4 regions of the Streptomyces sp. NPDC096132 genome follow, and region 3 is predicted to be linked to each of the others. Evidence: riboswitches for the same ligand, from Rfam matches in the RefSeq annotation. Region 3 holds a riboswitch; each other region holds the start of a gene.

Region 1 (7,254 bases), on a different contig from region 3:
CGCGTAAGCGATCCGGGGTCAAGTGCAAGGTGACCGAATGGCACGCACTGACGGGGACGTTGGTTCCTGCTGACGTGCTTGAATCGGTGTGGCCTGTCGTGGAAGAGCTGATGACAGCGTATTTCCGACGTCGCCAGTTCGCGCGCGGTGCCGTGGACGTTCGCACGCAACTGAACGGGATCCTCCACCGGTTGCGCACCGGCTGTCTCTGGGACGTCCCGCCCCTTGAGGTCGCCAGGGATAACACCGCGGTCGACCAAAGGTGACCGACCCTCAACTCTGTGATCTTCACGTGATCTGCGCGGCATTAACTTGTGACAAGTGATCGTCTGCCGATACGTTCACTCGTCAGCGCGGCGAACGCGTGTGCGCTCGCATCGCACGCCGCGCCGGTCACTGCTGTCCAGAGAAAGGCCCCCGCATGCTCACCGGGAACGGTCGTCACCGTCGCCCCCGTCAGGCTCCGGCCCTCCTCGTCGCGGCCGGAGTGACCGGCTCCGCCATCGCCCTCCCGCTGTTCGCCGCAAGCGGCGCGAGCGCCGCCGACGGCACGGTGTGGGACAAGGTGGCGCAGTGCGAGACCGGCGGTTCCTGGAGCGCCGACGAGGGCAACGGCGAGTACGGCGGTCTGAGCCTCACCCAGGAGGACTGGGAGACCTACGACGGACTCGACTACGCCGCCGGCCCCGACCTGGCCAGCCGCAACCAGCAGATAGCCGTGGCGCAGAAGGTCCTCGCGGCCGAGGGCGTCGGCGCCTGGGGCACCTGCGGGCTGACGTCCGGGCTCACCAAGGAGAACGGTGCGTTGAGCGTGGACACCGGGGTGGGGGACGAAGAGTCCGACTCGTCCGCATCCTCCGGATTGTCCGACCTGTCCAAGGGTTCGTCGTCCGACTCCGGAAAGTCCGGCGACTCAGGCGGCTCCGGCAACTCCGACGAAGACTCGGCCGATTCCTCCGGCGATTCGTCCGGTTCGGCCTCTGAGTCCCCTTCGTCCTCTTCGTCCCCGGAGGCGAACGACTCCGACAAGTCGGGCACTTCGGATGAAGCCTCCGATGACGCGGAGGGTGCCGACAGTTCGCCCACGGCCATCCCGGAAGTGGACGACTCGGACAATCCGGCCCAGGCGGAGGGTTCTTGGAGCCTCGTGGACACCGGCTCCCTCGGCTCCGGCCGCCATCGTGGCGCCACCGCCGACGAGACCGTGGCGGACAACACCTCCACCGCCTCCTCCGGCCGGCACGCGGCGAGCGTCTACACGGTCCAGGAGGGTGACACCCTCGCCTCCATCGCCGACTCCCTTGACCTCGACGGCGGATGGCGTGCGCTCTACGCCGAGAACAAGGACGTCATCGGCGCCGACCCGAGCGACATCACCCCCGGTCAGACCCTGGACACCGGCGTCGAATAGGGGCGGAACACCCAGAAAAACACCGGGAGTTCACGTCCCGCTTCGCGCCGAATGTCCGGTTTGGTGAAAGTGTGGGATGAGTCTCAGAAGTCGTGATCGTCTTTGAAATTCCCCGGATCGCGTGTCTACGGTCATGACCGCTCGGCAACCCGAGCCCCGGCTGCCGTAACGCCGAATCCTGCCAGTGGCAGCCCGGGAACAGTCGTCGCGTCAAGCGCCGTAGGCAGGAGCGGGGGACCCAAGGTAAGTGCCGGGCCCGGCGGTTGACCGCCGGAACCGGCTCGGGGTGAAGCCGCGCACCATGAGGTGCGCGGCCGGGCAACTCAACCGGCCCGAACCCGACAGCTCACCTCGCAGGCGTCGGTGAGGGGATCGATCCATGCTGTTTTCCGGCAAGGGCAAGCACCGTCGTCCGAACAAGGCCACCCGCGTCGCCGCGCTCGCCGGCGTCACCGGTGTCGCCATCGCCGCCCCGCTGATGGCGGCCGGCAACGCCTCCGCCGCCACCGCCTCCGAGTGGGACGCGGTCGCCCAGTGCGAGTCCGGCGGCAACTGGTCCATCAACACCGGCAACGGCTACTACGGCGGCCTGCAGTTCTCGGCCTCCACCTGGGCCGCCTACGGCGGCACCGCCTACGCCGCGCGCGCCGACCTCGCCGGCAAGGAACAGCAGATCACCGTCGCCGAGAAGGTCCTCGCGGGTCAGGGCAAGGGCGCCTGGCCGGTCTGCGGCACGGGTCTGTCCAGCACCCCGTACGCCGGTGGCGGCTCCTCCAGCTCCGCCGACTCCTCCTCGTCGAGCAGCGCCGGCTCCTCGGACACCACCACGCGTTCGACCGAGCAGCAGAGCGCCTCCCGCTCCGCCGAGCGCCCCGCCGCCTCCAAGACGGTCACCACCCCGACCGGCAAGAAGGTGAAGAAGGGCGACGGCGAGTACAAGGTCGTCAAGGGCGACACCCTCAGCTCCATCGCCGAGAAGCACAAGGTCAAGGGCGGCTGGCAGAAGCTGTTCCAGCTGAACAAGGACATCGTCGAGGACGCCGACCTCATCTACCCGGGTCAGCAGCTGCACCTGAAGTGACACCTGCTTCCCAGCGGGGCCACAGGCCGCTCACAAGGTGGCCCCGCACACTGAAGGCCTCGTGAGGGTCACCCCCCGTCCCCACGGGCTCCCCGCTCCGGTGCGTGTTCCCCCGTACGCACCGGGGCGGGGTTTTTCTTTGCCCGTGTGTTCGCCTCCGCGCCACCCGCCCTTTGTTCCGATGGGGAACAATGTGTACGGTCAGTTTGTCCACGGGGCGGTCGGTCGGCTGCCGACGCCCCGAAGGCGGTTAGGCTCTAGTCGCAAGGCCCACGCGGCCCCGCACAACCAGCGTCACATCCCAAGAAGGAGATGCTCGTGCCGTCCATCGACGTCGTCGTAGCCCGGGAAATCCTGGACTCCCGAGGCAACCCCACGGTCGAGGTCGAGGTCGGCCTCGACGACGGCAGCACGGGTCGTGCCGCCGTCCCGTCCGGCGCTTCCACCGGCGCCTTCGAGGCCATCGAGCTCCGCGACGGTGACCCCAACCGCTACCAGGGCAAGGGTGTCGAGAAGGCCGTCCTCGCCGTCATCGAGCAGATCGGCCCGGAGCTGGTCGGCTACGACGCCACCGAGCAGCGTCTGATCGACCAGGCCATGTTCGACCTGGACGCCACCGACAACAAGGGCTCCCTCGGCGCCAACGCCATCCTCGGCGTCTCGCTCGCCGTCGCCCACGCCGCCTCCGAGGCCAGCGACCTCCCGCTCTTCCGCTACCTGGGCGGCCCCAACGCGCACCTGCTGCCGGTGCCGATGATGAACATCCTGAACGGCGGCTCGCACGCCGACTCCAACGTGGACATCCAGGAGTTCATGATCGCGCCGATCGGCGCGGAGTCCTTCTCCGAGGCCCTGCGCTGGGGCACCGAGGTCTACCACACCCTCAAGAAGGTCCTGAAGTCCAAGGGCCTGTCCACCGGCCTCGGCGACGAGGGCGGCTTCGCCCCGAACCTCGGCTCCAACCGCGAGGCCCTCGACCTCATCCTCGAGGCCATCAAGGAAGCCGGTTACATCCCCGGCGAGCAGATCGCCCTCGCCCTCGACGTCGCCGCCTCCGAGTTCTACAAGGACGGCAAGTACCTCTTCGAGGGCAAGGACCGCTCCGCCGCCGAGATGACGGAGTACTACGAGGAGCTCGTCGCGGCCTACCCGCTCGTCTCCATCGAGGATCCGCTGTTCGAGGACGACTGGGCCGGCTGGAAGGTCATCACCGACCGTCTGGGCGACAAGGTCCAGCTCGTCGGCGACGACCTGTTCGTCACCAACCCCGAGCGCCTCGCCCGCGGCATCGAGGAGGGCACCGCCAACGCCCTGCTCGTGAAGGTGAACCAGATCGGTTCGCTGACCGAGACCCTGGACGCCGTCGAGCTGGCCCAGCGCAACGGCTTCAAGTGCATGATGTCGCACCGCTCCGGCGAGACCGAGGACGTCACCATCGCCGACCTGGCCGTCGCCACCAACTGCGGCCAGATCAAGACCGGCGCCCCGGCCCGCTCCGAGCGCGTCGCCAAGTACAACCAGCTGCTGCGCATCGAGGAGATCCTCGACGACGCCGCGGTGTACGCCGGCCGCTCGGCCTTCCCGCGGTTCCGTGGGGTCTCCAAGGGCTGACCCCGCCCGGGTCAAGCGATAGCCAGTCGTACGTACGTCCCCGTACTCGGTCCCGTACCGTGTGCGGGGACGTACGCGCGTGTGAAAAGGGGAGGCAGTACCGATGGCCGTGAAGGACCGGGACCGTTTCTCCACCGCGACCAGGCTGCGGCTGCTCGGTGAGCAGACGGCGGCCCGTGTCTACCGCTCCCAGACCAAGCGTCAGGCCCGCCGCTCCCGCCTCACCAGCCGCGCCGCCCTGCTGGCGCTGGTCCTGTGCACCCTGATCGTCGCCCTCGCCTACCCGATGCGGCAGTACGTCTCCCAGCGCGCCGAGGTCGCCGACCTGGAGCGGGAGAAGGAAGAGGCCAGCCGGCGGGTGGAGCAGCTGCGCGATCTCAAGGCACGCTGGCAGGACGACGCGTACGCCGAGCAGCAGATCCGGGAGCGGCTGCACTACGTGATGCCGGGGGAGACCGGCTACATCGTGATCGACCCGGACGCGGCCCGGCAGACCCGCGCCGACCTCGGGGCGGCCGACCGCCCCTGGTACTCGAACGTCTGGGACGGGGTCGACAAGTCGGACGCCTCCGACCGGTGAGACCGACCGGGTGAGTCCGGCCCGTGAGACCGGTCGTGAGACCGATCGCCCCCACCAGTGAACCGTGCATGTAGAAAGACAGGTATGGAAACGCCCCCGCCGACCACCCCGCGCACCGAGCCCACCGACGCGGACGTCGAGGCCTTCAAGCAGCAGCTCGGCCGTCCGCCGCGCGGGCTGCGCGCGATCGCGCACCGGTGCCCCTGCGGCCGGCCGGACGTCGTCGAGACGGCCCCCCGCCTGCCCGACGGCACCCCCTTCCCGACGCTGTACTACCTGACGTGCCCCAAGGCGAACTCCGCGATCGGCACCCTCGAGGCGAACGGCGTCATGAAGGAGATGACGGAGCGGCTGCGGACCGACCCGGAGCTGGCCGCGGCCTACCGTGCCGCGCACGAGGACTACGTCCGGCGCCGGGACGAGATCGAGGAGCTGAAGGGCTTCCCCAGCGCCGGTGGTATGCCGGACCGGGTGAAGTGTCTGCACGTCCTGGTGGCCCACTCGCTGGCCGCGGGGCCCGGCGTGAACCCGCTGGGGGACGAGGCGCTGGCCATGCTGCCGGAGTGGTGGGCCAAGGGGACGTGCGTGACGCTGCCCGAGCCGCCGTCCGGCGAGGGATGGCAGGTGGAGACCTCTCAGGACGGCGCGGGCCACTTCGCCTTCAAGCCGATCGAGGGAGACGCCCGGTGACCCGCGTCGCCGCCATCGACTGCGGTACGAACTCCATCCGCCTCCTCGTCGCCGACTGCACTGTGTCCCATAGCGCCTCCGGCGCGGGGATGACCGGCGAACTGGTCGACCTGGACCGCCGTATGACGATCGTCCGGCTCGGCCAGGGCGTCGACCGGACCGGCCGGCTGGCGCCCGAGGCGCTGGAGCGGACGTTCGCCGCGTGCCGTGAGTACGCGGCGGTGATCAAGGAGCACGGCGCGGAGCGGCTGCGCTTCGTCGCCACCTCCGCCTCCCGGGACGCCGAGAACCGCGACGAGTTCGTCCGGGGCGTGCTGGACATCCTGGGTGTCGAGCCCGAGGTCATCAGCGGCGACCAGGAGGCCGAGTTCTCCTTCACGGGCGCCACGAAGGAGCTCACGGGCCGTGCCGACCTCACCCGGCCCTACCTGGTGGTGGACATCGGCGGCGGTTCGACGGAGTTCGTGGTCGGCGACGAGCACGTACGGGCGGCCCGCTCGGTGGACGTCGGCTGTGTGCGGATGACCGAGCGCCACCTGGTCGTGGACGGGAAGGTGACCGATCCGCCGACCGCGGAGCAGATCGCGGCGATGCGCGCCGACATCGAGGCGGCCCTGGACCTCGCCGAGGAGACGGTCCCGCTGCGCGAGGCGCACACGCTGGTGGGTCTGGCGGGCTCCGTGACGACGGTCTCGGCGATCGCGCAGGACCTCCCCGAGTACGACTCGGCGGCCATCCACCACTCGCGCGTCTCGCACGACAGGGTCCGTGAGATCACCGAGTGGCTGCTGCGCTCCACGCACGCCGAGCGCGCGGCGGTGCCGTCGATGCACCCGGGCCGGGTGGACGTGATCGCGGCGGGCGCCCTCGTGCTGCTGGCGATCATGGAGCGGATCGGCGCCGAGGAGGTCGTCGTGAGCGAGCACGACATCCTCGACGGCATCGCGTGGTCCGTGGCGTAACGCGCTACTTGCACTCTGCTGAGCAGGCAGGATGCCCGTTTGAGCGGGCCGGAGGGGCCCCGGTGGGCCCCTCCGCGAGACTCCGTCGGAAAACTTCGTGAAGTTCTTCACAAGGAATTCGGCCCTGTCGGAGGACGAACGTGTCCCCGTTGACCCTTCCGGGGGGTCAACACCTGTGTGAACGTGTTCAAAAGAGGCGCGCGCGGACGTATCGCGGAGGTCTCGCGAGGGAGTGTTTCGGACCCCTCACGCACCCCCTCCGCACCCGGAGAGGCAGCTCACGCGGCATTGACAACGCCCCGCCCTACACGCTGGTTCCCCCTCCGCGCCATGACGTGGATCACGCGGGTCGCGGAGGATAGCACACACCCTCCACAAGCTTGTGAAGGGGCGCACGAGCGACCCCCCTGGGCCGGGTGGATACTCGATGGCATGAGCACCACGGAGCGTCCCAGGATCCTCGTAGTAGGCGGTGGGTACGTAGGCCTGTACGCAGCTCGGCGCATCCTCAAGAAGATGCGCTACGGAGAGGCGACCGTCACGGTCGTCGACCCCCGGTCGTACATGACCTACCAGCCTTTCCTCCCCGAAACCGCCGCCGGCAACATCTCCCCGCGCCACGTCGTCGTCCCGCTGCGACGCGTGCTGCCCAAGGCGGAGGTCCTCACCGGCCGGGTCACCACCATCGACCAGGACCGCAAGGTCGCCACGGTCGCCCCGCTGGTCGGCGAGGCGTACGAGCTGCCCTTCGACTACCTGGTGATCGCGCTCGGCGCGGTCTCCCGCACCTTCCCGATCCCCGGCCTCGCCGAGCAGGGCATCGGTATGAAGGGCGTCGAGGAGGCCATCGGCCTGCGCAACCACGTCCTCGAGCAGCTGGACAAGGCCGACTCCACCACCGACGAGGAGATCCGCCGCA
Region 2 (7,254 bases), on a different contig from region 3:
ACGAACAGGGCACTGACGGCGGCGAGTCGAGCGCCACCGGTGAGCTGCCCGCCGTGTCCGAGCTCCCCCTCCTGGACGACCAGGAGGAGCCCGCCCCGGCGCCCGTCACCCGCGCCGCCGCGCGCAACGCGAACCGTTCCCGCCGCCGTACGCCCGCGAAGCGCTCCGCGCTGCTGACCGTGGCCGTGCCCTCGGCGTGTGTGATGGGTGTCGCCGGGATCGCCGCCGCCTCCGTCGGCACGCTGACCGGCGGCGACGACAAGGACACCACGGCGTCCGCCTCGGACGCGCAGGCCGTGAAGCCGTCCGCCGCCAACAACAAGCTGGACACGCAGCTCGAGACCCTCACCGCCGAGGCCGACGCCTTCGCCGACCGGGCCAGCCGGACGCAGGAGCGCATCGACCTCAAGGCGCAGCAGGAGGCGGAGCAGAAGAAGGCGGCGGCGGAGGCGGCCCGCAAGGAGCGGCTGCGCCCGAAGTACGCCCTCCCGGTCGCCCAGCGCGGGCTCAGCGCCTACTTCGGCCAGGCCGGCGTCAACTGGATGTCCCAGCACACCGGCATCGACTTCCCGGTCTCGTACGGCACGACCGTGATGGCGGCGACCGACGGCACCGTACGGACGCAGTGGAACAGCGCCTACGGCAACATGATGATCGTGACGTCGAAGGACGGCACGGAGACCTGGTACTGCCACCTCTCCAGCTACCGCGTCGCCTCCGGTACGACCGTGAAGGCCGGCGATCCGATCGCGTACTCCGGCAACTCGGGCAACTCCACCGGCCCGCACCTGCACTTCGAGGTCCGGCCGGCCGGCGGTTCGGCCATAGACCCGCTGCCGTGGCTGCGCAGCCACGGGCTCGACCCGACGTAGAACCCGACCCCGCCCTGCCGTGAGCCCCCGCTGTGGAAGCGGGGGCTCATGCGCGAGGTCTCAGAGCTTCTCCACCGGCGCGTACCGCAGCAGCAGCCGCTTCGGCTTGGCGTCCCCGAAGTCGATCGTCGCCTCCGCGTTCGCGCCCGTCCCCTTCACGCCGACGACCGTGCCGAGCCCGAACTGGTCGTGGGTGACGCGGTCGCCGACGGCCAGCGCGACCACCGGCTTCTCCGCCGCGCCCCGGCGGGTCGCGAAACCGGACGCGCCGGCGGCCGAGGAACGCGAGCGGGACGAGGACAGCGAGGCGGCGACGGCGGAGACCGGACCGGAGGACACAGGCGCGGTCGCCCCCGTCCGCTTCCAGTCCACATGCGTGGGCGGGATCTCCTCCAGGAACCGGGACGGCGGGTTGTACGACGGCTGCCCCCAGGCGCTGCGCATCGCGGACCGCGTGAGGTAGAGCCGCTCCCGCGCGCGTGTGATGCCGACGTAGGCCAGGCGGCGCTCCTCCTCCAGCTCCTTGGTCTGGCCGAGGGCGCGCATGTGCGGGAACACGCCGTCCTCCATGCCGGTGAGGAAGACGACCGGGAACTCCAGGCCCTTGGCGGTGTGCAGGGTCATCAGGGTGATGACGCCGGAGCCCTCCTCGTCCTCGTCGGGGATCTGGTCGGAGTCCGCGACGAGCGCGACCCGCTCCAGGAAGGCGGCGAGCCCGACGGGGGCCGCACCCTCTCCCTCGCCGGCCTCCTGCTCGAACTCCAGTGCCACGGCGGCGAGTTCCTGGAGGTTCTCGATACGGGTCTCGTCCTGCGGGTCGGTGGAGGCCTGCAACTCGGCGAGGTAGCCGGTGCGTTCCAGCACGGCCTCCAGGACGGTCGCGGGGCCTGCGCCGGACTCGACGATCGTACGGAGCTCCTCCATCAGGGCGTTGAACCGCTTCACGGCGTTCGTCGACCGCGCGGCCATGCCGTACGCCTCGTCGACGCGCTTCAGCGCCTGCGGGAAGCTGATCTTCTCCCGCTGGGAGAGGGCGTCGATCATCGCCTCCGCGCGGTCGCCGATGCCGCGCTTGGGGACGTTGAGGATGCGGCGCAGCGGGACGGAGTCCTCCGGGTTGGCGATGACCCGCAGGTAGGCCAGGACGTCCCGGACCTCCTTGCGCTCGTAGAAGCGGACGCCGCCGACGACCTTGTAGGGCAGGCCGACGCGGATGAAGACCTCTTCGAAGACACGGGACTGGGCGTTGGTGCGGTAGAAGACGGCGACGTCACCGGCCTTCGCGTCGCTCGCGTCGGTCAGTCGGTCTATCTCGTCGGCGACGAACTGGGCCTCGTCGTGCTCGGTGTCGGCGACATAGCCGGTGATGCGCGCGCCCGCGCCCGCGTTGGTCCACAGGTTCTTGGGGCGGCGGGACTCGTTGCGCTCGATGACCGCGTTGGCGGCGGAGAGGATCGTCTGCGTGGAGCGGTAGTTCTGCTCGAGCAGGATCGTCGTCGCGTCCGGGTAGTCCTCCTCGAACTGGAGGATGTTGCGGATCGTCGCGCCCCGGAAGGCGTAGATCGACTGGTCGGCGTCACCCACGACGCACAGCTCGGCGGGCGGCACGTCGTACTCGCTGGGGGGTACGTCGACCGGGTGCTCAAAGGTGCCGACCAGCTCCCTGACCAGGGCGTACTGGGCGTGGTTGGTGTCCTGGTACTCGTCGACGAGGACATGACGGAAGCGGCGGCGGTAGTGCTCGGCGACGTCCGGGAACGCGCGCAGCAGGTTGACCGTCGTCATGATCAGGTCGTCGAAGTCGAGGGCGTTCGCCTCGCGCAGCCGGGACTGGTACATCGCGTAGGCCTGGGCGAGGGTCTTCTCGAAGCCGTCGGCGGCCTGGGCGGCGAAGTCCTCCTCGTCGATCAGCTCGTTCTTCAGGTTGCTGATCTTGGCGCTGAAGGACTTCGGCGGGAAGCGCTTGGGGTCGAGGTCCAGGTCGCGGCAGACCAGGGCCATCAGGCGCTTGGAGTCGGCGGCGTCGTAGATCGAGAAGGAGGACGTGAAGCCCAGCTTCTTGCTCTCGCGGCGCAGGATGCGCACGCACGCGCTGTGGAAGGTCATCACCCACATCGCGTTGGCGCGCGGGCCGACGAGCTGCTCGACGCGCTCCTTCATCTCGCCCGCGGCCTTGTTGGTGAAGGTGATCGCGAGGATCTGGCCCGGATGCACGTTCCGCTCGGCGAGGAGGTGGGCGATGCGGTGGGTGAGCACGCGGGTCTTGCCGGAGCCGGCGCCGGCGACGATGAGCAGGGGGGTACCGGCGTGGACGACGGCCGCGCGCTGGTTGTCGTTGAGCCCCTCCAGGAGCGCCGCCGCGTCGATCGCCGGGCGCGGGGCGCCGTCGCGGTAGTAGGCATCGCGGTCCGGGGGCACGTCGAACTTCCCGCCGAACAGATCGTCCGGAACCGACTCCGGAGCGTGATCGTCCTCGGGCGGCGGCGGGGGCTCCTCGTCGTGGCCGCGAGGGCCCTGGAGGTCCGCCAGGAAGCTGTCGTCAAAGAGGCTGCTCATCGCTCTCCGAGTCTAGGGTGCCCCACTGACAACGCGGAGCCGTCCCGGGAAACATGCCCACCCTCACCTTCCGAGGCGGCCGTATCACAGCATGTGATCCCATGGATGAGCTTTGCTCAAGGTAACGAAAATGTATCGGGCATATCGCCCATCAACCTTCACAGGGGCCACACGAGTTGGCTACCGTGCCGGGCAGGCCTCCACGGATCCCCACCGGCGAACCTCGCCGGGCCGCGCGGCCTCCGCCGAGTCCGGTGCGCCCTTGTGCGGCAGCCGGAGCCGGGGACCCACCGATTCCCCGGGGTGAATCGGCCCGACCGCCCAGTGGGGCAGGGCCGTAGGGCGCCCTTCCGAACCATCCGCCCGAACCCGACAGCTAACCCGGTAGGCGGACGATGGAAGGAGTCGCCTCCCTTGGCGTCGCAGCACCGCAAGCCGCGCTTCCCGGGCACCCGCGTGGCAGGCATACGCACGCCCGCCCTCGCCACCGCCGCCCTCACGTCCGTGGCCCTGCTCTCCCAGTCGGCCAACGCCGCCCCCGCCGACGACGGCAAGCCGAGCCTGGAGGAGGTCGAGAAGAAGGTCGACGACCTCTACCGCCAGGCGGAGTCGGCGACCGAGAAGTACAACGCCGCCAAGGAGAAGACGACCAAGCAGCGCAAGCGCGTCGACACGCTCCTCGACGACGTCGCCCAGCGCACCCAGAAGCTCAACGAGGCACGGGAGGAGCTGGGTTCCTTCGCCGCGGCCCAGTACCGCACCGGCGCCTCCGCCCCCGACACGGCGACCTTCCTGCTGGCCGACTCCCCGCAGGACTACTTCGACCAGACGCAGCTGATGAGCCGGCTGACCGACCGCCAGAAGGGCGCGGTCGACGACTACTTCACCGAGCAGTCGGCGACGATGAAGAAGCGGCAGGAGGCCACCGAGAGCCTCTCGGCGCTCACCGACACGCAGAGCGATCTGAAGACCGCCAAGGCCACGGTCCAGCAGAAGCTCGGCGACGCGCGCGAGCTGCTGTCGCAGCTGACGGCCCAGGAGAAGGCGCGGCTGGCGGCGATCGAGAAGCGGAAGCAGGAGGAGGCCGCGCGCAAGGCGGCGGAGCTCGCCCAGCAGCAGGCCGCCGAAGCGGCCGCCCAGCAGCAGAGCGCCGACACCTCCGAGACGACCGGCTCCTCGTCGTCCGGCACGGACTCGTCGTACGCCACCAAGGCCGAGAAGGCGCTCGCCTTCGCCCGCGCGCAGATCGGCAAGCCGTACGTCTGGGGCGCCACCGGCCCCGACTCCTACGACTGCTCCGGCCTCACCCAGGCCGCCTGGAAGGCCGCGGGCGTCACCCTCCCGCGCACCACCTACGACCAGGTGAACGCCGGCACCACCGCCTCCCTCGCCGACGCCCAGCCCGGCGACCTGGTCTTCTTCTACGACGACGTCAGCCACGTCGGCATCTACATCGGCAACGGCATGATGATCCACGCCCCGAAGCCGGGCGCGTACGTCCGCGAGGAGTCGATCTACTACGACGGAGAGTCGGGCATCCACAGCGTGGTTCGCCCGGCCTGAGGCAGTCACAGCGGCAGGCGTACCGCGGCCAGACCGAGGCACGCGCGCGTGAGGCGTTTTGTGCGACTACGCGCGCGTGCGCCGTTTTTTGCAGCCACGCGCGCGTGTGCCCCCGCGCAAGCCGCTCCGCACTCCTTAGCATCGGCCCCATGCCCGGCTCCTCCTCCCTTCGCGCCTGGTGGGCGCAGCGTCCGCCGGCGGCCGGGGCCGCCGTTCTGGCGACCGGCATCCTGTCCGTCGGACTGCACCTGGCGGGATACGAGACGTTGTCCCGCGTCGCGCTGGCGCTGGCCGGCGCCGCCTGGGTGGCGCTGGGCGCGGACTTCGTCGTACGCCTGGTGCGGGAGCGCGAGCGGTGGCTCGCGGAGGCGGGCACGCCGGCCGGACTGACCGCCGTGGCCGCCACGACCGTCCTCGGCACACGGGTCTCGGCGCTCGGCTGGCAGTCCCTCGCGTGGGCGTCGCTGGCCCTGTCGGCCGTGCTGTGGCCGGTGCTGCTGACGGGCGTCGCACGGCAGGTCGTACGGCATCTCGCGGGGCACCGGGGACGGCGGATGCCCGGGGACGTGTTCCTGTGCTGTGTGGCCACCCAGGGGCTCGCGGTGCTGGGCGCGACGCTCGCCAAGGCGGAGGCGATGACGTGGCCGGCGTACACGGCGCTGGCGCTGTTCTGGCTGGGGCTGGTGCTCTACGTGCTGATGCTGGCCCTGTTCGACTGGCGGCAGGTGACCGAGGGCGCCGGCGACCAGTGGATCGCGGGCGGGGCACTCGCCGTCTCGGCGTTCGCGGGGGCGAGGCTCATCGCCGCCGACCGCGGGGAGCTGTATCTGTGGAACGCCGACGACAGGGGCGCCCTGCGCGCGATGACCGTCGCGCTGCTCGTGCTCTCGCTGTGCTGGTACGCCGTACTGCTCGCCGCCGAGGTGTTCCGGCCGCGCCTGCGCTACGACGTCCGGCGATGGGCGACGGTGTTCCCGATGGGGGTGACGGCGGCGGCGATGCTCTCCGTCGCCGCGGCCGTCCGCATCCCGGGCCTCAAGGGGCCCGGGGAGGTGCTGCTGTGGGTCGCGGTGGCCGCGTGGCTGGCCGTCGCCGTGGCGGCGCTGGCCATGGTCCGCCGGTCCGTGACGGCCTCCGGGTTCCCCGGCTCCCCGGGATCCACCCGGTCCGTCAGGTCCAGAGGACCGCGATGAAGATGTTCGCCACGGTCAGCAGGCCGACCAGGCCGAACAGCGACTTGTCCACCTTCTCGTCGTCCCGCTTCACATAGACCAGGCCGAGGATCACGATCAGCAGCGCCAGCTTCACACCGATCTTGATGTTGTTGACGGGCTGGTCGTCGGCCTGATTGAGGCCGACCAGGATCACGCCCGTGACCAGCATCGTCGCCGCGCCGTGCAGCATGGCGGGGACGAAGCGGGCCGTGCCCTGGCCCATCGCCTTCATCTGTGTGAGGAAGCCGCCCAGGAGCGCGGCGATGCCGATGATGTGCAGGCCGACGAAAAGATGGATGAGTACGTCCATGAGGCCGGATGCTAATCAGCCGTGCCCGTGCCCCCCACACCGGCCCTCCCCATGTGACCTGGCTTGCATATATGCGTCCCATAGCAGCCTGCCGCGCCGAGGTGTCCCGGAATCGCCGCATCGGTCACCGCTCCGCGCGAAGCCGACGCCCCCGACCCGGCTCCCTCGACAGAAACGATCACCTGCCGGTCCACTCGCGCCATTTCCATACATCGCGTTACCAACCCGACACAGACGGGCCTAGCGTCCTCCCCCAGGTGACCGGCTCCCCACCGCCGCCCGGGCCAGGGGCGGCAGTCGGCCACCACCGCCGAGAAGGTCCGGCGGCGTGCCCCGCTCCCCCTGTGCGGGCCGCCGTCGGACAGGTCAGCCGCTCTCCTCGGTCGTCCGTCCGCTCCCTCGACGGCCGATGGGGCAGCCGACAGCCGTGGGTCCGTCCGACGCCCGTCCGACGACCGCCCGGCCGAAGCGGTCGTACGAAAGGACGTGCAGTCCCACGTGGCAGCGCACCGCAAGGCCCGACAGCGCTCGCTCGGCGGCCAGACGGCCCGTACGGCGTTCACCCTCGCCCTTGCCGGCGCGGCGACGGCCACGGCCTTCGACGGAACCGGACAGGCCGAGCCGCAGCTGACCGCCGCGCAGGTCAAGGCCAAGGTGGACAAGCTGTACCAGGAGGCGGAGGCGGCCACCGAGAAGTACAACGGCGCGCAGGAGGCGGCCACCGCCGCCGAACAACGTC
Region 3 (7,254 bases):
GGAGCCGTTCGGGCCGAGGAAGCCGAAGACGCTGCCCGCCGGGACGGTGAGGTCCAGGCGGTCCACGGCGAGCTGGCCGCCGCGGTAGCGCTTGGTGAGGGCGTGGGTGTGGATGACGGGTTCGTCGGTCATGGGCTCCCCCTTCATCCACCGTCCACCGGCTCCGTAGGTACTTACTTCGCCGAGTCCGCCGCCTTCACCAGGGCGTCCTTGGTGACGGCGCCGACGTAGACCTTGCCGTCGTCGGTGACCAGGGCGTTGATCAGGCGGGTGGAGAAGACGGTACCGGAGCCGAACTTGCCGCTCACCTTGTCGCCGAAGGAGCCGAGGAAGCCGCTCAGCGCGCCGCCGGCGTCCGAGCCGAGTTCGGAGTTGAGCTCGGAGTCCGAGGGGACGCCCTTGCCGCCGGTCTCCAGGACGGCGACGGAGGTCCAGCCCTCGCCGAGGACGTCGAAGCCCTCGGCCTCCTCGGCGGGGGTGAGGCCGTCGAGGCCTTCGAGGTCCTTGGCGAGGTCCTCGTCGGACGCGCCCGGCTTGCCGGAGTGCTCCGACGTCGCCCCGGCGTCGTCGGCCTCGGTGACCTTCGCGCCCTTGGGCGGGGTGAAGTCGAAGGTGGAGGCGGCCGGCTTGGCGAAGGTCACCTGGGTGAAGCCCGCGTCCACGACGGCGGCGCCGCCGCTCGCCGGGGTCAGCGTGAACTTCAGCGGCAGCCCGGTCTTCGCGTCCACCGCCACGCTGATCGCGCCGACCGTGGAACCGGACTGCTTCGGCTTGATCTGCAGCTTGTAGGCGTCGCGGCCCGCCACGTGCACGGTGCCGTCGACGGTGACGGACGTGGTGTCGTCGACCGCCTTGAGGGCGTCCTCGGTGAGGTCCTTGGGCGTGGCCGGTACGGGGGTCCGAGCCCCGTCCTTCGCGCTCTCGTCGGTGGTGGAGTGGTAGACCTCGTTGGAGGCGCTGTCGTAGCCCCAGACGTCCTTGCCGTTGTGGATGAGGCTGTACTCGGCGGCGTTCTCCAGCAGGGAGAGCTTCTGCCGGTCGGGGCCGTCGGCGGCGACGCGCAGGGTGTGGGTGCCGGAGGCGAGTTCGGTGAGCTTGGCCGAGGGGTCGGCGGACGATCCGTCACCGCCGTTGCCCGCGGCCCCGGAGAGCAGTCCGCTCTCCAGCCCGCCGAGGTCGGGCAGGCCCAGGTCGGTGCTGATCTTCACGGTGCCGGACAGCTGCTGCACGTCCGAAGCGGCGATCTTGTCGAGGAGCTGCTGGGCGGTGATCTTCGGCAGGTCCGGGTCGCCGGAGTCGGCGAGCGCCGGGACCAGGCCGATCGTCGCCGCGGCGACGCCGATCACGGTCACCGGGACGACGTACCGCACGGCCTTGCGCCGCCCGACGCGCAGGTCGTCCGTCTCCTCGGCGGTCATGCTGTCGTCGGATGCGTTCGGTGCCATGTGTGCCTTACCTCCGTCGTCGGCGGCGGCTGGTCATCTCACGTTGAACGTCCCCACCCCGTGCCGCCATTCTCACCCGAATCGGTGAGGAGTGGTGTTTTCCGTGATTCCCATCTGACCAAATGCCCCATGAGGAAGCGTCAACCCATGGACTCAACTCCGCGTACACCTGCGGTATGACACGGAGGACGACGGGGTCCCCCGACCCGTAGGGGTCGCCGCCCCGAGCGTGGCCGGCGACCGCGGGAGCGGGGGTGAGGTCGGCGTCGGCGGGTCAGCCGGCTCGGTGGACCACCGCGTCGCAGAGTCCCATGAGGGCCACCTTCGCGTCGCACTCCGTGAGCGGTGCCAGCGCGGCCCGTGCCTCCTCGGCGTAGCGCACCGTGTCGCGGCGGGCCTGCTCCAGCGCCGGGTGGGCGCGCAGGGCCGCGACCGCCTCGGCGAGCTTGGCGTCGTCGCTCAGGTCGGAGTCGAGGAGCTCGCACAGCGCGATGTCCTCGGGCAGCTTCTGCTGGGCCGCGCGCTCGCGCAGCCGCAGCACCGGAAGGGTGGGGACGCCCTCGCGCAGGTCCGTGCCCGGTGTCTTGCCCGACTCGTGGGAGTCGGAGGCGATGTCGAGGACGTCGTCGGCGAGCTGGAAGGCGACGCCGAGCCGCTCCCCGTACTGGGTCAGTACGTCCACCACCGTCTCGTCGGCGCCCGACATCATCGCGCCGAAGCGGCAGGACACCGCCACGAGGGAGCCGGTCTTGCCGCCGAGCACGTCGAGGTAGTGGTCGACCGGGTCACGGCCGTCGACCGGGCCCGCCGTCTCCAGGATCTGGCCGGTGACCAGCCGCTCGAACGCCTCCGCCTGCACCCGCACCGCCTCGGGGCCGAGGTCGGCCAGGATGTGCGAGGCGCGCGCGAAGAGGAAGTCGCCGGTGAGGACGGCGAGCGAGTTGCCCCAGTGGGCGTTCGCGCTGGGCACCCCGCGCCGCACCGCGGCCTCGTCCATCACGTCGTCGTGGTACAGAGTGGCCAGATGGGTGAGCTCGACCACGACGGCCGAGGGGACGATCCCCGGCGCGTACGGGTCACCGAACCGCGCCGCGAGCATCACGAGCAGCGGCCGGAACCGCTTCCCGCCGGCCCGCAGCAGGTGCTGGGCCGCCTCGGTGATGAACGGCACCTCACTCTTGGTGGCCTCGAGCAAGCCTTCCTCGACAGCCGCCAGTCCGGCCTGGACATCGGCTTCGAGAGCCTGGTCCCGCACGTTCAGCCCAAACGGCTCGACGACGGTCACGAGGGGTCTCCTGTCTGCTGGTGTCTACAAGCGACTACGCGGTTTGTCGATAGGTCTCTGCGCTCACTCAAGTCAGCGTATCCGGTCATGTTTCGATCACCGCGAGCCCCCACGGTGACAGCCCGGACAGGCCCTATGAGAAGGGGCACCCCTTAAGCCGCCATCTGGGTTTATTGCCCGATTCACCCCTCTTGTGATCGCTGGTGAGTTGGCTCACTCGCCCGGCCCAACCGCCCCCCTTCCGGTTCCCCTTCGCGGCGCCCCGACACCTCGTGCCGCTCAAGCGAGTTGACACTTTGCAGCAACAAAGGATCAAGCACCTCATAGAGCACAGATCAAGGTCAATAGGGGTGAACTGTGAATCCGCCACTTGTTCCGGACATGTGCTCTCGCATACGTTCCCGGCCTGTCGGGCGGACGCCGAATCCTGCCACCGCCCGGACACCCACCGAGAAGACCACGGCAGGAGCGGGGGAACCAGGTAAGTCGCCGCACCCGATGCGCCCGGCCATGTCTCTGGACATGTACCGGACACAACGGGACGGCTCGGGGTGAAGTCGTGTCCGCGAGGACACGGCCGGGCAGCTCCCGCCCGAACCCGACAGCTCACCTCGCAGGCGACGGAGAGGAACTTCGCCATGCCCGCTCAGCCCCGCCGCTCCCGCCGCCTCGCCCGCACGCTCGCCGTCGCCGCCACCGGCGTCACCGTGCTCGCCCTCCCGCTCTTCGGCGCGACCGCCGCCTCCGCGGCCACCCCGACCGTGACCACCGCCACCAGCCTCGGCTACGCCAACAACCTCGACGGCTGGATCCGCGCGTCGCTCCAGGTCATGGCGCAGCACGGGATCCCGGGCACCTACAACGGCATCTACCGCAACGTGATGCGGGAGTCCTCGGGCAACCCGTCCGCCGTCAACCTCTGGGACTCCAACGCGGCCGCCGGCACCCCGTCCAAGGGCCTGCTGCAGGTGATCGACCCGACCTTCAACGCGTACCACGTGTCCGGCACGTCGTGGGACCCCTACGAGCCGGTCGCGAACATCACCGCCGCCTGCAACTACGCGGCCGCGCGCTACGGCTCGATCGACAACGTGTTCGGCGCGTACTGAGCCGAGCCGCTACGGATAACGTGTTCGGCGCGTACTGAGCCGAGCCGCTACGGATAGAGACGTTCGAGGACGACGGCCACGCCGTCGTCCTCGTTCGGCGTCGTCACCTCGTCGGCCACCGCCTTCAGCTCCGGGTGGGCATTGGCCATCGCGACACCGCGGCCGGCCCAGTCGAACATCGGGATGTCGTTGGGCATGTCCCCGAAGGCCAGGGTGTCCTCGGGCCGCAGGCCCAGATGCTCGGCGGCCAGGGCCAGCCCCGTCGCCTTGGTGATCCCGCACGGCTGCAGCTCCACCGTGCCCGGCCCCGACATGGTGACGGTGGCGAGCGAGCCGACCACCGAACGGGCCGTCGCCGCCAGTTCGTCGTCGGACAGGCTGGGATGGCGCAGCAGCACCTTGCTGATCGGCTCGCACCACAGGTCGTCGCGCCGCTCCACGCGCAGGGCGGGCAGGGTCGGGTGCGGCATCCGGTAGCCCGGCTCGATCAGCGTCAGCCCGTCGACGCCGTCCTGGTCGACGGCCGCGTACACCTGCCCGACCTCGGCCTCGATCTTGCCCAGCGCGGTCTCCGCGAGTTCCCGGTCCAGGGTGACCGACCACAGCAGACGGTTCGCGCCGGCGTCGTACAACTGCGCGCCCTGTCCGCACACCGCGAGCCCCCTGCTGTGCAGGCGGTCGAGCAACGGGCGTACGCGGGGCGCGGGGCGGCCGGTCACCACCAGGTGGCGCGCCCCGGCGGCCGCCACCCGCGCGAGCGCGTCGAGCGACCGGTCGGAGAACGTGTCGTCGCCGCGCAGCAGCGTTCCGTCCAGGTCGGTGGCGATGAGGGAGTACGCGGTGCGCTCGGCGTATGCGATGGGTGCGGCCATGATCAGAGAATACGGATCCCGCACCCGCCGGACTCGACCTGAACCGGACCAGGACGGAGTCCGGCCCTCTTGTGTCAACTCCCCTTCTTTTGTTGACCGATCGCTGTTGATGCCCGGGATGGAGGGGATCGGCCGGGCGAGAAATGGCGAGAGTGGCGAGAAATGGCTTTCCACCGCATCGCCGGGTAGCGACCGGTTAAAGGCCTCTGTACCGGTTGGCAACAACATGCTTCGCTACCTACCGTGCGCCCGGTCTGGAGCGGTACCGTCCATGTGTCCAGGGGGGACTTGATCGGGGGGTCAGGTTGAGCAGTGGGCGTATCCGTGTGCTGAGGCCGGAGGATCTCGGCGAGGGGGAACGGGAGCGGTGGCGCGCGCTGCGCGCCATGTCGACCGCGCCGCGCAACCCCTTCATGGAACCGGAGTTCACCGACGCCGTGGGCCGCGTGCGGTCACGCGCGCGTGTGGCGGTGGTGTACGAGGGGCGCGAGCCGGTCGGCTTCCTGCCCCATGAGCGCGGCGGGCTCGGCCAGGGCCAGGCCCTCGCGTACGGCGTCTCGGACGCGCAGGGCGCCGTACTGGCGCCGGGCCTCGGGCTGAACGTCGACGAACTGATGCGGGGTTCTTCCCTGTCCAGCTTCGCCTTCGACAACCTCGAGGCGGAACAGGGGCTGTTCGTGCCGCACGCGGCCGCGGAGTACACCTCCTACGTCATCGACGTGGAGAAGGGCTACGAGACGTACGAGTCCGTCCTGCGGGCCCAGTCGCCGAAGTTCCTGAAGACGACCCTCGCCAAGGAGCGCAGGCTCGGCCGCCAGGTCGGCGAGCTGCGGTTCGTGTTCGACGAACGCGACCCGGCCGCGCTGCGCACCCTCATGGCGTGGAAGTCGGCGCAGTACCGCAGGACCGGGCGCCGGGACCGGTTCGCGCAGGACTGGATCACCCGTCTCGTGCACACGCTGCACGAGACGCGCGCGCCGGAGTGCTCCGGCACACTGTCCGTCCTCTACGCCGGCGGCGAGCCGATCGCCGCCCACTTCGGGCTGCGGTCGGCGACCGTCCTGGCCTGCTGGTTCCCGTCGTACGACACGGAGTTCTCGAAGTACTCGCCGGGTCTGGTGCTGCATCTGCGGATGGCCGAGGCGGCCGCCGCCGAGGGGATCGGCCTGCTCGACCTGGGGCGGGGGGCGGCCGAGTACAAGGACTCGCTGAAGACGGGGGAGATTCCCGTGTACGAGGGAGCGTGGACGCGTCCGGGGGTGGGCGCCGCGCTCCACTGGCTCAGCCGTGAGCCGTCCCGCCGCGCGCACCACTTCGTACGCGGCCGGCCGAGGCTCGCGGCCCTGGCCGCACGGACCTTGAAGGGCGCGGGGCGGCTGCGCCGTTCCTGACAGCCAACACGACCGGGACGGGCCACACGGCCGCGACGGCCACACAGCCGGGACGGCCGGACAGTCGGGACGGCCGGACAGTCGGGACGGCCGGACAGTCGGGACGGCTGGACAGTCGGGACGGCCGGACAGTCGGGACGGCCACACGGCCTGGACGGGCCGGACGGCCGGGACGGGCCGGACGGCCGGGACGGGCCGGACGGCCTGGACGGGCCAGACGGTCATGACACAAGGGGGGTTCATGTTCCGCGCGACACGTGCACAACAGGAGATCCAGGAGTTCCTCGGCATCAGACCGGTGCAGATCGCCGAGCTGGAGCTGGACGACGGGGGCGGGCCGAAACCCGGACCGGGCAGCCCGCCCGTCACGCACGGCGAGGTGTTCGTGCTGGTGAGGAGGGGTGGCCGGCCGGTGGGGACGCTTCTCGGGCACATACCCGAGGGCGCCGATCCGAGGACGGTCCTCGTCGGCCTGACGGCCCGCCTGGCGGCGGCACCCGCTCCCGCGGCGGCCGTGCCGGGCGTGGTGCCGGCCACCGTCGTCATCGCCACCCGGGAACGCTCCGAACAGCTCGCCCACGCCCTCGACTCCCTCCTCGCCCAGGACCACCCGGACTTCGAGATCGTCGTCGTCGACAACGCGCCGGTGACGGACGCGACCCGGGAGCTGGTCGAGCGCAAGTACGCCGAGCGCGTGCGGTACGTGACCGAGCCGGTGCCCGGTCTCGCCGTCGCGCACAACACGGGTGTCGCGGCCGCGCACGGCGAGGTGATCGCGTTCACCGACGACGACGTCGTGGCCGACCCGCGCTGGCTCACCGAACTCACCACGCCCTTCGCCGCCGACCCCGGCCTCGGCTGCGCCACCGGCCTGATCCTGCCGGCCCGGCTGCGCACCCCGGCCCAGGTCCTGCTGGAGAGCCACGGCGGCTTCGCGAAGGGCTTCGCGCCCCGCACGTACGACCCCGCCGACCCGCCCGCCGGCGAGCCGCTGTTCCCGTTCACCGCGGGCCGTTTCGGCTCCGGCGCCAACATGGCCTTCCGTACGGACGCCCTGCGCGCGGTCGGCGGCTTCGACCCGGCGACCGGCGCGGGCACGCTCGCGCGGGGCGGCGACGACCTCTACGGGTTCGTCCGCGTCCTCGCCGCGGG
Region 4 (7,254 bases), on a different contig from region 3:
GCCCCGGAGGACTCCAGCAGGACCGTACGCCGCTCGGTGCCGAACTTCTTGGCGACCGCGGCCAGTTCGGACGAGACCAGCTTGCGCAGCTCCGCGTCCGAGTCCAGGATCCGGGTCAGCTCCGCGATCTCCGCGTTGAGCTTCTCCTTCTCCGCCTCCAGCTCGATGCGGTCGAACTTGGTGAGGCGGCGCAGCGGGGTGTCGAGGATGTACTGGGTCTGGATCTCCGAGAGCGAGAAACGCTCCATCAGGCGCTGCTTCGCCTCCGCGCTGTTCTCGCTGGAGCGGATCAGCCGGATGACCTCGTCGATGTCGACGAGCGCCGTCAGCAGGCCCTCCACCAGGTGCAGCCGGTCACGGCGCTTGCCGCGGCGGAACTCGCTGCGCCGGCGGACCACGTCGAAGCGGTGGTCGAGATAGACCTCCAGGAGCTCCTTCAGGCCCAGCGTCAGCGGCTGGCCGTCCACCAGCGCCACGTTGTTGATGCCGAAGGACTCCTCCATCGGCGTCAGCTTGTACAGCTGCTCCAGGACCGCCTCCGGCACGAAGCCGTTCTTGATCTCGATGACCAGGCGCAGGCCGTGCGCTCGGTCGGTGAGGTCCTTGACGTCGGCGATGCCCTGGATCTTCTTCGAACCGACCAGGTCCTTGATCTTGGCGATGACCTTCTCGGGGCCGACCGTGAACGGCAGCTCCGTGACGACCAGGCCCTTGCGGCGGGCCGTCACCGTCTCCACCGTGACCGTGGCGCGGATCTTGAAGGTGCCGCGGCCCGTCTCGTAGGCGTCGCGGACGCCGGAGAGGCCGACGATCCGGCCGCCGGTGGGCAGGTCGGGGCCCGGGACGTACTTCATCAGGGCTTCCAGATCCGCGTTCGGGTAGCGGATCAGATGGCGGGCGGCCGCGATGACCTCGCCGAGGTTGTGCGGCGGCATGTTCGTGGCCATACCAACGGCGATCCCGGACGCGCCGTTGACCAGCAGGTTCGGGAAGGCGGCGGGCAGCGCCACCGGCTCCTGCTCCTGGCCGTCGTAGTTCGGCGCGAAGTCGACGGTGTCCTCGTCGATCGACTCCGTCATCAGGCTCGTCGCCTCGGCCTGGCGGCACTCGGTGTACCGCATGGCGGCCGGCGGGTCGTCGTTGCCCAGCGAGCCGAAGTTGCCGTGGCCGTCGACCAGCGGCACGCGCATGGAGAAGGGCTGCGCCATGCGCACCAGGGCGTCGTAGATCGACGAGTCGCCGTGCGGGTGCAGCTTGCCCATGACCTCGCCGACCACGCGCGCGCACTTCACATAGCCGCGCTCGGGGCGCAGGCCCATCTCGCTCATCTGGTAGACGATGCGGCGGTGCACCGGCTTGAGGCCGTCGCGGGCGTCCGGCAGGGCTCGGGAGTAGATGACCGAGTACGCGTACTCGAGGAAGGAGCCCTGCATCTCGTCGACGACGTCGATGTCGAGGATCCGCTCCTCGTACGAGTCGTCGGGCGGCGGGGTCTTCGTGCTGCGGCGGGCCATCGCTGCCGGCTCCTTGCTGAAGCGTGTGACGGTATCTGACGCGGACCATTGTGGACCGTGGCACTGACAAGCCGGGCTCAGGACCCGGTTTCGGCCGCGGGCCCGGCGCGGGTGGGCGGTCCGTGGCGGCCGCCCGGCCCGGTGCGGGGATGCCCGGCCCGTGCGGGGGCCCGGCCCGGCGGGGCCGCCCTCCCATGATTGCCGCAGGGTACGCCATCCCCCGCCCGAGCCCCTCTCCCGGCTTTCCCTGTGCTCCCGGTTTCTCGCTCTCGGCGTACGACCTCCGGGAACTTCGCCGACCGACCGCACGCTTGCATACAGTGACAGGACCGGCAGGAAACACGCGGTTTCCACGACCGCGTCCGCGATCGGAAGGACGTACATGCCCATGGGTCACACGGCCACAGACCAGGCAGGCACCGGGGGCCTGACAGCGACCGAGCACCGCCTGGCCAACGGCCTGCGCGTGGTGCTCTCCGAGGACCACCTGACCCCCGTCGCGGCGGTGTGCCTCTGGTACGACGTCGGCTCACGCCACGAAGTCAAGGGCCGTACCGGCCTGGCTCACCTTTTCGAGCACCTGATGTTCCAGGGTTCCGCGCAGGTCAAGGGCAACGGCCACTTCGAGCTGGTCCAGGGCGCCGGCGGCTCGCTCAACGGCACCACCAGTTTCGAGCGCACCAACTACTTCGAGACCATGCCCGCCCACCAGCTGGAGCTCGCCCTCTGGCTGGAGGCCGACCGCATGGGCTCCCTGCTGGCGGCCCTGGACGACGAGTCCATGGAGAACCAGCGCGACGTCGTGAAGAACGAGCGCCGTCAGCGCTACGACAACGTGCCCTACGGCACCGCCTTCGAGAAGCTGACCGCCCTCGCCTACCCGGACGGCCACCCGTACCACCACACGCCGATCGGTTCCATGGCCGACCTGGACGCGGCGACCCTGGAGGACGCGCGCACGTTCTTCCGCACGTACTACGCGCCCAACAACGCCGTCCTGTCGGTCGTCGGCGACATCGACCCGCAGCAGACACTCGCCTGGATCGAGAAGTACTTCGGCTCCATCCCCTCCCACGACGGCAAGCAGGAGCCGCGCGACGGCTCGCTGCCCGACGTCATCGGCGAGCAACTGCGCGAGGTCGTCGAGGAGGAGGTCCCGGCCCGTGCCCTGATGGCCGCGTACCGTCTGCCGAACGACGGCACGCGCGCGTGCGACGCGGTCGACCTGGCGCTCACCGTCCTCGGCGGCGGCGAGTCCTCCCGCCTCTACAACCGGCTGGTGCGGCGCGACCGTACGGCCGTCGCGGCCGGCTTCGGGCTGCTGCGGCTCGCCGGGGCGCCCTCCCTCGGCTGGCTGGACGTGAAGACGTCCGGGGACGTCGAGGTGCCCGTCATCGAGGCCGCCATCGACGAGGAGCTCGCCCGGTTCGCCGAGGAGGGTCCCACCGCCGAGGAAATGGAGCGCGCCCAGGCCCAGTTGGAGCGCGAGTGGCTCGACCGGCTCGGCACCGTCGCCGGCCGCGCCGACGAACTGTGCCGGTTCGCCGTCCTGTTCGGCGACCCGCAGCTCGCCCTCACCGCCGTCCAGCGCGTGCTGGAGGTGACGCCCGAGGAGGTGCGGGAGGTCGCCAAGGCCCGCCTGCGCCCCGACAACCGCGCGGTGCTCGTCTACGAGCCGACCGCTCCCGAAGCCCCCGCCGACCAGGACGAGAACGAGGAGGCGGCTCAGTGAGCGAGCTCGCCACGATGGACTTCCACCCCCAGCCCCGGGCGGGCGAGGCCAAGCCGTGGGCGTTCCCGGCGCCCGAGCGCGGCACGCTGGACAACGGCCTGACCGTCCTGCACTGCCACCGCCCCGGCCAGCAGGTCGTCGCCGTCGAGGTCCTCCTCGACGCCCCCCTGGACGCCGAACCGGCCGGCCTGGACGGTGTCGCCACGATCATGGCGCGGGCCTTCTCCGAGGGCACCGACAAGCACTCCGCCGAGGAGTTCGCCGCCGAGCTGGAGCGCTGCGGCGCCACCCTCGACGCCCACGCCGACCACCCCGGCGTCCGGCTCAGCCTGGAGGTGCCCGCCTCCCGCCTGGCCAAGGCGCTCGGCCTGCTCGCCGACGCCCTGCGCGCGCCCGCGTTCGCCGACAGCGAGGTCGAGCGCCTCGTCCGCAACCGCCTGGACGAGATCCCGCACGAGCTGGCCAACCCCTCCCGCCGCGCCGCCAAGGAGCTCTCCAAGGAGCTGTTCCCGGCGAGCGCGCGCATGTCGCGCCCGCGCCAGGGCACCGCGGAGACCGTCGAGAAGATCGACTCCGCCGCCGTACGGGCCTTCTACGAGAGGCACGTCCGGCCGGCCACGGCCAACGCCGTGGTCGTCGGCGACCTCACGGGCGTCGACCTGGCCGCGCTCCTCGGCGACACCCTGGGCGCCTGGACGGGCTCCCCGGCCCAGCCGTCGCCCGTCCGGCCGGTGACCGCCGACGACACCGGCCGCGTCGTCATCGTGGACCGTCCCGGCGCCGTCCAGACGCAGCTGCTCATCGGCCGGATCGGTGCCGACCGGCACGCGCGCGTGTGGGCCGCCCAGGTCCTCGGCACGTACTGCCTCGGCGGCACCCTCACCTCCCGCCTGGACCGCGTCCTGCGCGAGGAGAAGGGCTACACGTACGGGGTGCGCGCCTTCGGGCAGGTCCTCAGGTCCGCCCCGGACGGCTCGGGCGCCGCGATGCTCGCCATCAGCGGCTCCGTAGACACGCCGAACACCGGTCCCGCCCTGGACGACCTGTGGAAGGTGCTGCGCACCCTCGCCGCGGAGGGCCTGACGGACGCCGAGCGGGACGTCGCCGTGCAGAACCTCGTCGGGGTGGCGCCGCTCAAGTACGAGACCGCGGCGGCCGTCGCGAGCACGCTGGCCGACCAGGTCGAGCAGTACCTGCCCGACGACTACCAGGCCACGCTGTACCAGCAGCTCGCCGCGACCGGCACGGTCGAGGCCACCGCGGCGGCCGTGAGCGCCTTCCCGGTGGACCGTCTGGTGACCGTGCTCGTCGGTGACGCCGCCCAGATCAAGGAGGCCGTCGAGGCGCTCGGCATCGGCGAGGTGAAGGTCGTGCCGGCGGAGTAGTCACCACCGGGCGGCGGCCAACGGCACGCGCGCGTAGGGGCCCTGGTGGACCGCAAGGCCACCAGGGCCTCAACGCGTCGGCAAGATGTCCGAATTGGTGCGGAGGTTGCCTGTCTGCCCTGTGGGATGCGCTACAAAAACCGGGATCCGTTTGAGGATTCAAAGCGGCCCCGCATAGCTTCGTGCGGGCTGTTCGTCAGGCAGTGCGCCGCATCCGCGGCACCGGACAGTCATCGCCGAGTCCCCGTACGGCGCGAGCCAGGGGAGCCGGGGACCCACTTGTGAAGTCCCTGGGGTGAATCGGACGCCCGCGCGCCAGCGAGGGGGTCCGTAGGAGACCTTCCTGCTCCGAACCCGTCAGCTAACCCGGTAGGCGAGAGGGAAGGAAAGGACCGCTCAACTTCATGGCGTACACCTGCGCCACCGGGAAGCACCGCCGGCCCAGCCGGATGCAGCGCACCACCGCCCGCGCGGCGGGTATCGCGGCGCTGACCACCACCGGTGTCATGGCCACCGTCTCCTCCGCCCCGGCCTTCGCGGCCGAGCCCACTCCCGAGGAGACCGGGCTGATCCCCGTCGTCACCGCCGGCGAGGCCGTCGCCGAGCAGATCGACGACCAGGTCGCCGTGCAGAAGAGGGCCGCCTTCGAGGAGGCCGCGCGCGAGGCCGCCGCCAAGAAGGCCGCGGAGGAGCGCGAGGCACGCGTGCGTGCGGCCCGTGAGGCCGAGCGCAAGCGTCTGAACGCCTTCGTGCCGCCGATCACCGGTTCCTACGTCTCCACCGGCTACCACGCCAGCAGCTCCCTGTGGTCCTCCGGCAGCCACACCGGCATCGACTTCCACGCCGCCAGCGGCACCTCCGTGCACGCGGTCGGCCTGGGCACGGTCGTCGAGGCGGGCTGGGGCGGTTCGTACGGCAACCAGATCGTCATCAAGATGAACGACGGCACGTACACCCAGTACGGTCACCTGTCCTCCATCGGTGTCTCGGTGGGCCAGCAGGTCACCCCGGGGCAGCAGATCGGCCTCTCGGGCGCGACCGGCAACGTCACCGGCCCGCATCTGCACTTCGAGGCCCGTACGACCGCGGAGTACGGCTCGGACATCGATCCGGTCGCCTACCTCCGCCAGCACGGCGTGAACGTCTGACGACACACGGCGACAGATCGTCCAGCCCCGGCCCACCAGGCCGGGGCTTTCGCCGTTTCCGGCACCCCGCTGTCCAAAAAATATCCCTGGATTCCGGTCCGCCATCGGAAATTCCGGCTCATTGCAATAGAGTCACGGAACACACGTCAATCGTCGACGTTTCACGGGGATTAATGCGGAGGTCGGTCATGCGTATTCCGGCGCACTCGGTGTGCACGGCCATCCGGGACGACATCGTCGCGGGTGTCTACGAGCGCGGCAGCCGCCTCACCGAGGAACTCCTCGCCCGCCGCTACGGCGTTTCCCGTGTCCCCGTCCGGGAGGCGCTGCGCACCCTGGAGGCCGAGGGCTTCGTCGTCACCCGGCGGCACGCGGGCGCGTGCGTCGCCGAGCCGACCGAGCAGGAGGCGGCCGACCTGCTGGAGATGCGCATGCTCCTGGAGCCGCTCGGTGCGGCCCGGGCCGCCCAGCGCCGCACCGAGGCCCATCTGAAGGTGCTGCGCGGTCTCGTCCGGCTGGGCCAGGAGCGGGCCAGGAGGGGCAACAGCGAGGATCTGCGCTCCCTGGGCGGCTGGTTCCACGAAACGCTCGCCCAGGCCTCCGGAAGCCCCGCCCTGACGTCGATGCTGACCCAGCTGCGCCACAAGATCGCCTGGATGTACACCGTGGAGGCGCCGGTCAACCCCGTGGAGTCCTGGGCCGAGCACGGCGCGATCGTGGACGCGGTGGCGCGCGGCGACCAGGAGCGCGCCCGGACGGTCACGGCGCTGCACACCGAGCGGGCGACCGTCGCGCACCGGCTGCGGTTCGCCGGCGGCGCGGACCGCGCCGACCGTGTGAGGACTTCGCAACCTCCCGTAAACATGACGGGCCTGCGGCATTAACACGGGGGCCGTATACAAAGAAGGGATATTCGGCGGAGAGGTATTTTCGCTGCCCTTTTCCTGGCGCGCCCGGAATTCTCGCCGGCGCGCCCTTCGCGTGCCCGGGGACGGGTTTCCGGTTATGCCGCCGGTAATTCCACGGCGCCGCCACGAAAACCTGTGCGAAAAACGGCGAAGCCGCGCCACCGGGAGCGGTGACGCGGCTTCGTGTGCGACTCAGACGGTCTCGGGGAGCTCCTCGAGACCCTCGGCGACCAGCTTCGCCAGCCGGTCGAGGGCGATGTCCGCGCCCTCGGCGTCGGAGGCGAGGACGATCTCCTCGCCACCCTGGGCGCCGAGGCCGAGGACGGCCAGCATGGAGGCCGCGTTGACGGGGTTGCCGTCAGCCTTGGCGATCGTCACCGGGACGCCTGCGGCCGTGGCGGCTCGGACGAAGATGGAGGCGGGGCGGGCGTGGAGGCCCTCGGCCCAGCCGACGTTGACGCGGCGCTCAGCCATGTGTTGCTGCCCTTCGGTTTCCAGGTTGTCTAGACCAGTGTTCCACACGTGAAGCACGGGAGGAACGGGTCGTACGTCCCGTTCCTCGTGCGG

What was found. A riboswitch is a leader RNA that binds a small molecule or an ion and turns the genes downstream of it on or off. The one in region 3 is predicted to bind cyclic di-AMP.
Region 1: linked by a shared signal. The riboswitch ahead of ACIRF9_RS31460 (transglycosylase family protein) and the one ahead of ACIRF9_RS43420 (transglycosylase SLT domain-containing protein) in region 3 are both predicted to bind cyclic di-AMP.
Region 2: linked by a shared signal. The riboswitch ahead of ACIRF9_RS14200 (NlpC/P60 family protein) and the one ahead of ACIRF9_RS43420 (transglycosylase SLT domain-containing protein) in region 3 are both predicted to bind cyclic di-AMP.
Region 4: linked by a shared signal. The riboswitch ahead of ACIRF9_RS12575 (M23 family metallopeptidase) and the one ahead of ACIRF9_RS43420 (transglycosylase SLT domain-containing protein) in region 3 are both predicted to bind cyclic di-AMP.

The regions. Positions count from the first base shown of each region.
Region 1 covers NZ_JBIWGA010000015.1:42,116-49,369, reverse strand. Annotated here, with positions in the region: gene ACIRF9_RS31470 (transposase) at 1-266, shown strand, start outside; gene ACIRF9_RS31465 (transglycosylase family protein) at 422-1,411, shown strand; cyclic di-AMP (ydaO/yuaA leader) riboswitch at 1,617-1,786, shown strand; gene ACIRF9_RS31460 (transglycosylase family protein) at 1,791-2,492, shown strand; gene eno (phosphopyruvate hydratase) at 2,805-4,103, shown strand; gene ACIRF9_RS31450 (septum formation initiator family protein) at 4,207-4,683, shown strand; gene ACIRF9_RS31445 (DUF501 domain-containing protein) at 4,768-5,373, shown strand; gene ACIRF9_RS31440 (exopolyphosphatase) at 5,370-6,335, shown strand; gene ACIRF9_RS31435 (NAD(P)/FAD-dependent oxidoreductase) at 6,768-7,254, shown strand, end outside.
Region 2 covers NZ_JBIWGA010000005.1:226,217-233,470, reverse strand. Annotated here, with positions in the region: gene ACIRF9_RS14210 (M23 family metallopeptidase) at 1-872, shown strand, start outside; gene pcrA (DNA helicase PcrA) at 933-3,428, opposite strand; cyclic di-AMP (ydaO/yuaA leader) riboswitch at 3,662-3,835, shown strand; gene ACIRF9_RS14200 (NlpC/P60 family protein) at 3,843-4,991, shown strand; gene ACIRF9_RS14195 (tellurite resistance/C4-dicarboxylate transporter family protein) at 5,141-6,184, shown strand; gene ACIRF9_RS14190 (hypothetical protein) at 6,162-6,515, opposite strand; gene ACIRF9_RS14185 (NlpC/P60 family protein) at 7,014-7,254, shown strand, end outside.
Region 3 covers NZ_JBIWGA010000030.1:9,615-16,868, forward strand. Annotated here, with positions in the region: gene ACIRF9_RS43405 (ABC transporter ATP-binding protein) at 1-132, opposite strand, end outside; gene ACIRF9_RS43410 (outer membrane lipoprotein carrier protein LolA) at 174-1,445, opposite strand; gene ACIRF9_RS43415 (polyprenyl synthetase family protein) at 1,720-2,730, opposite strand; cyclic di-AMP (ydaO/yuaA leader) riboswitch at 3,139-3,365, shown strand; gene ACIRF9_RS43420 (transglycosylase SLT domain-containing protein) at 3,369-3,839, shown strand; gene ACIRF9_RS43425 (HAD family hydrolase) at 3,887-4,711, opposite strand; gene ACIRF9_RS43430 (GNAT family N-acetyltransferase) at 5,038-6,102, shown strand; gene ACIRF9_RS43435 (glycosyltransferase) at 6,344-7,254, shown strand, end outside.
Region 4 covers NZ_JBIWGA010000004.1:437,930-445,183, reverse strand. Annotated here, with positions in the region: gene ACIRF9_RS12590 (DNA topoisomerase (ATP-hydrolyzing) subunit A) at 1-1,514, opposite strand, end outside; gene ACIRF9_RS12585 (M16 family metallopeptidase) at 1,897-3,246, shown strand; gene ACIRF9_RS12580 (M16 family metallopeptidase) at 3,243-4,631, shown strand; cyclic di-AMP (ydaO/yuaA leader) riboswitch at 4,856-5,022, shown strand; gene ACIRF9_RS12575 (M23 family metallopeptidase) at 5,036-5,779, shown strand; gene ACIRF9_RS12570 (GntR family transcriptional regulator) at 5,968-6,663, shown strand; gene ACIRF9_RS12565 (HPr family phosphocarrier protein) at 6,880-7,161, opposite strand.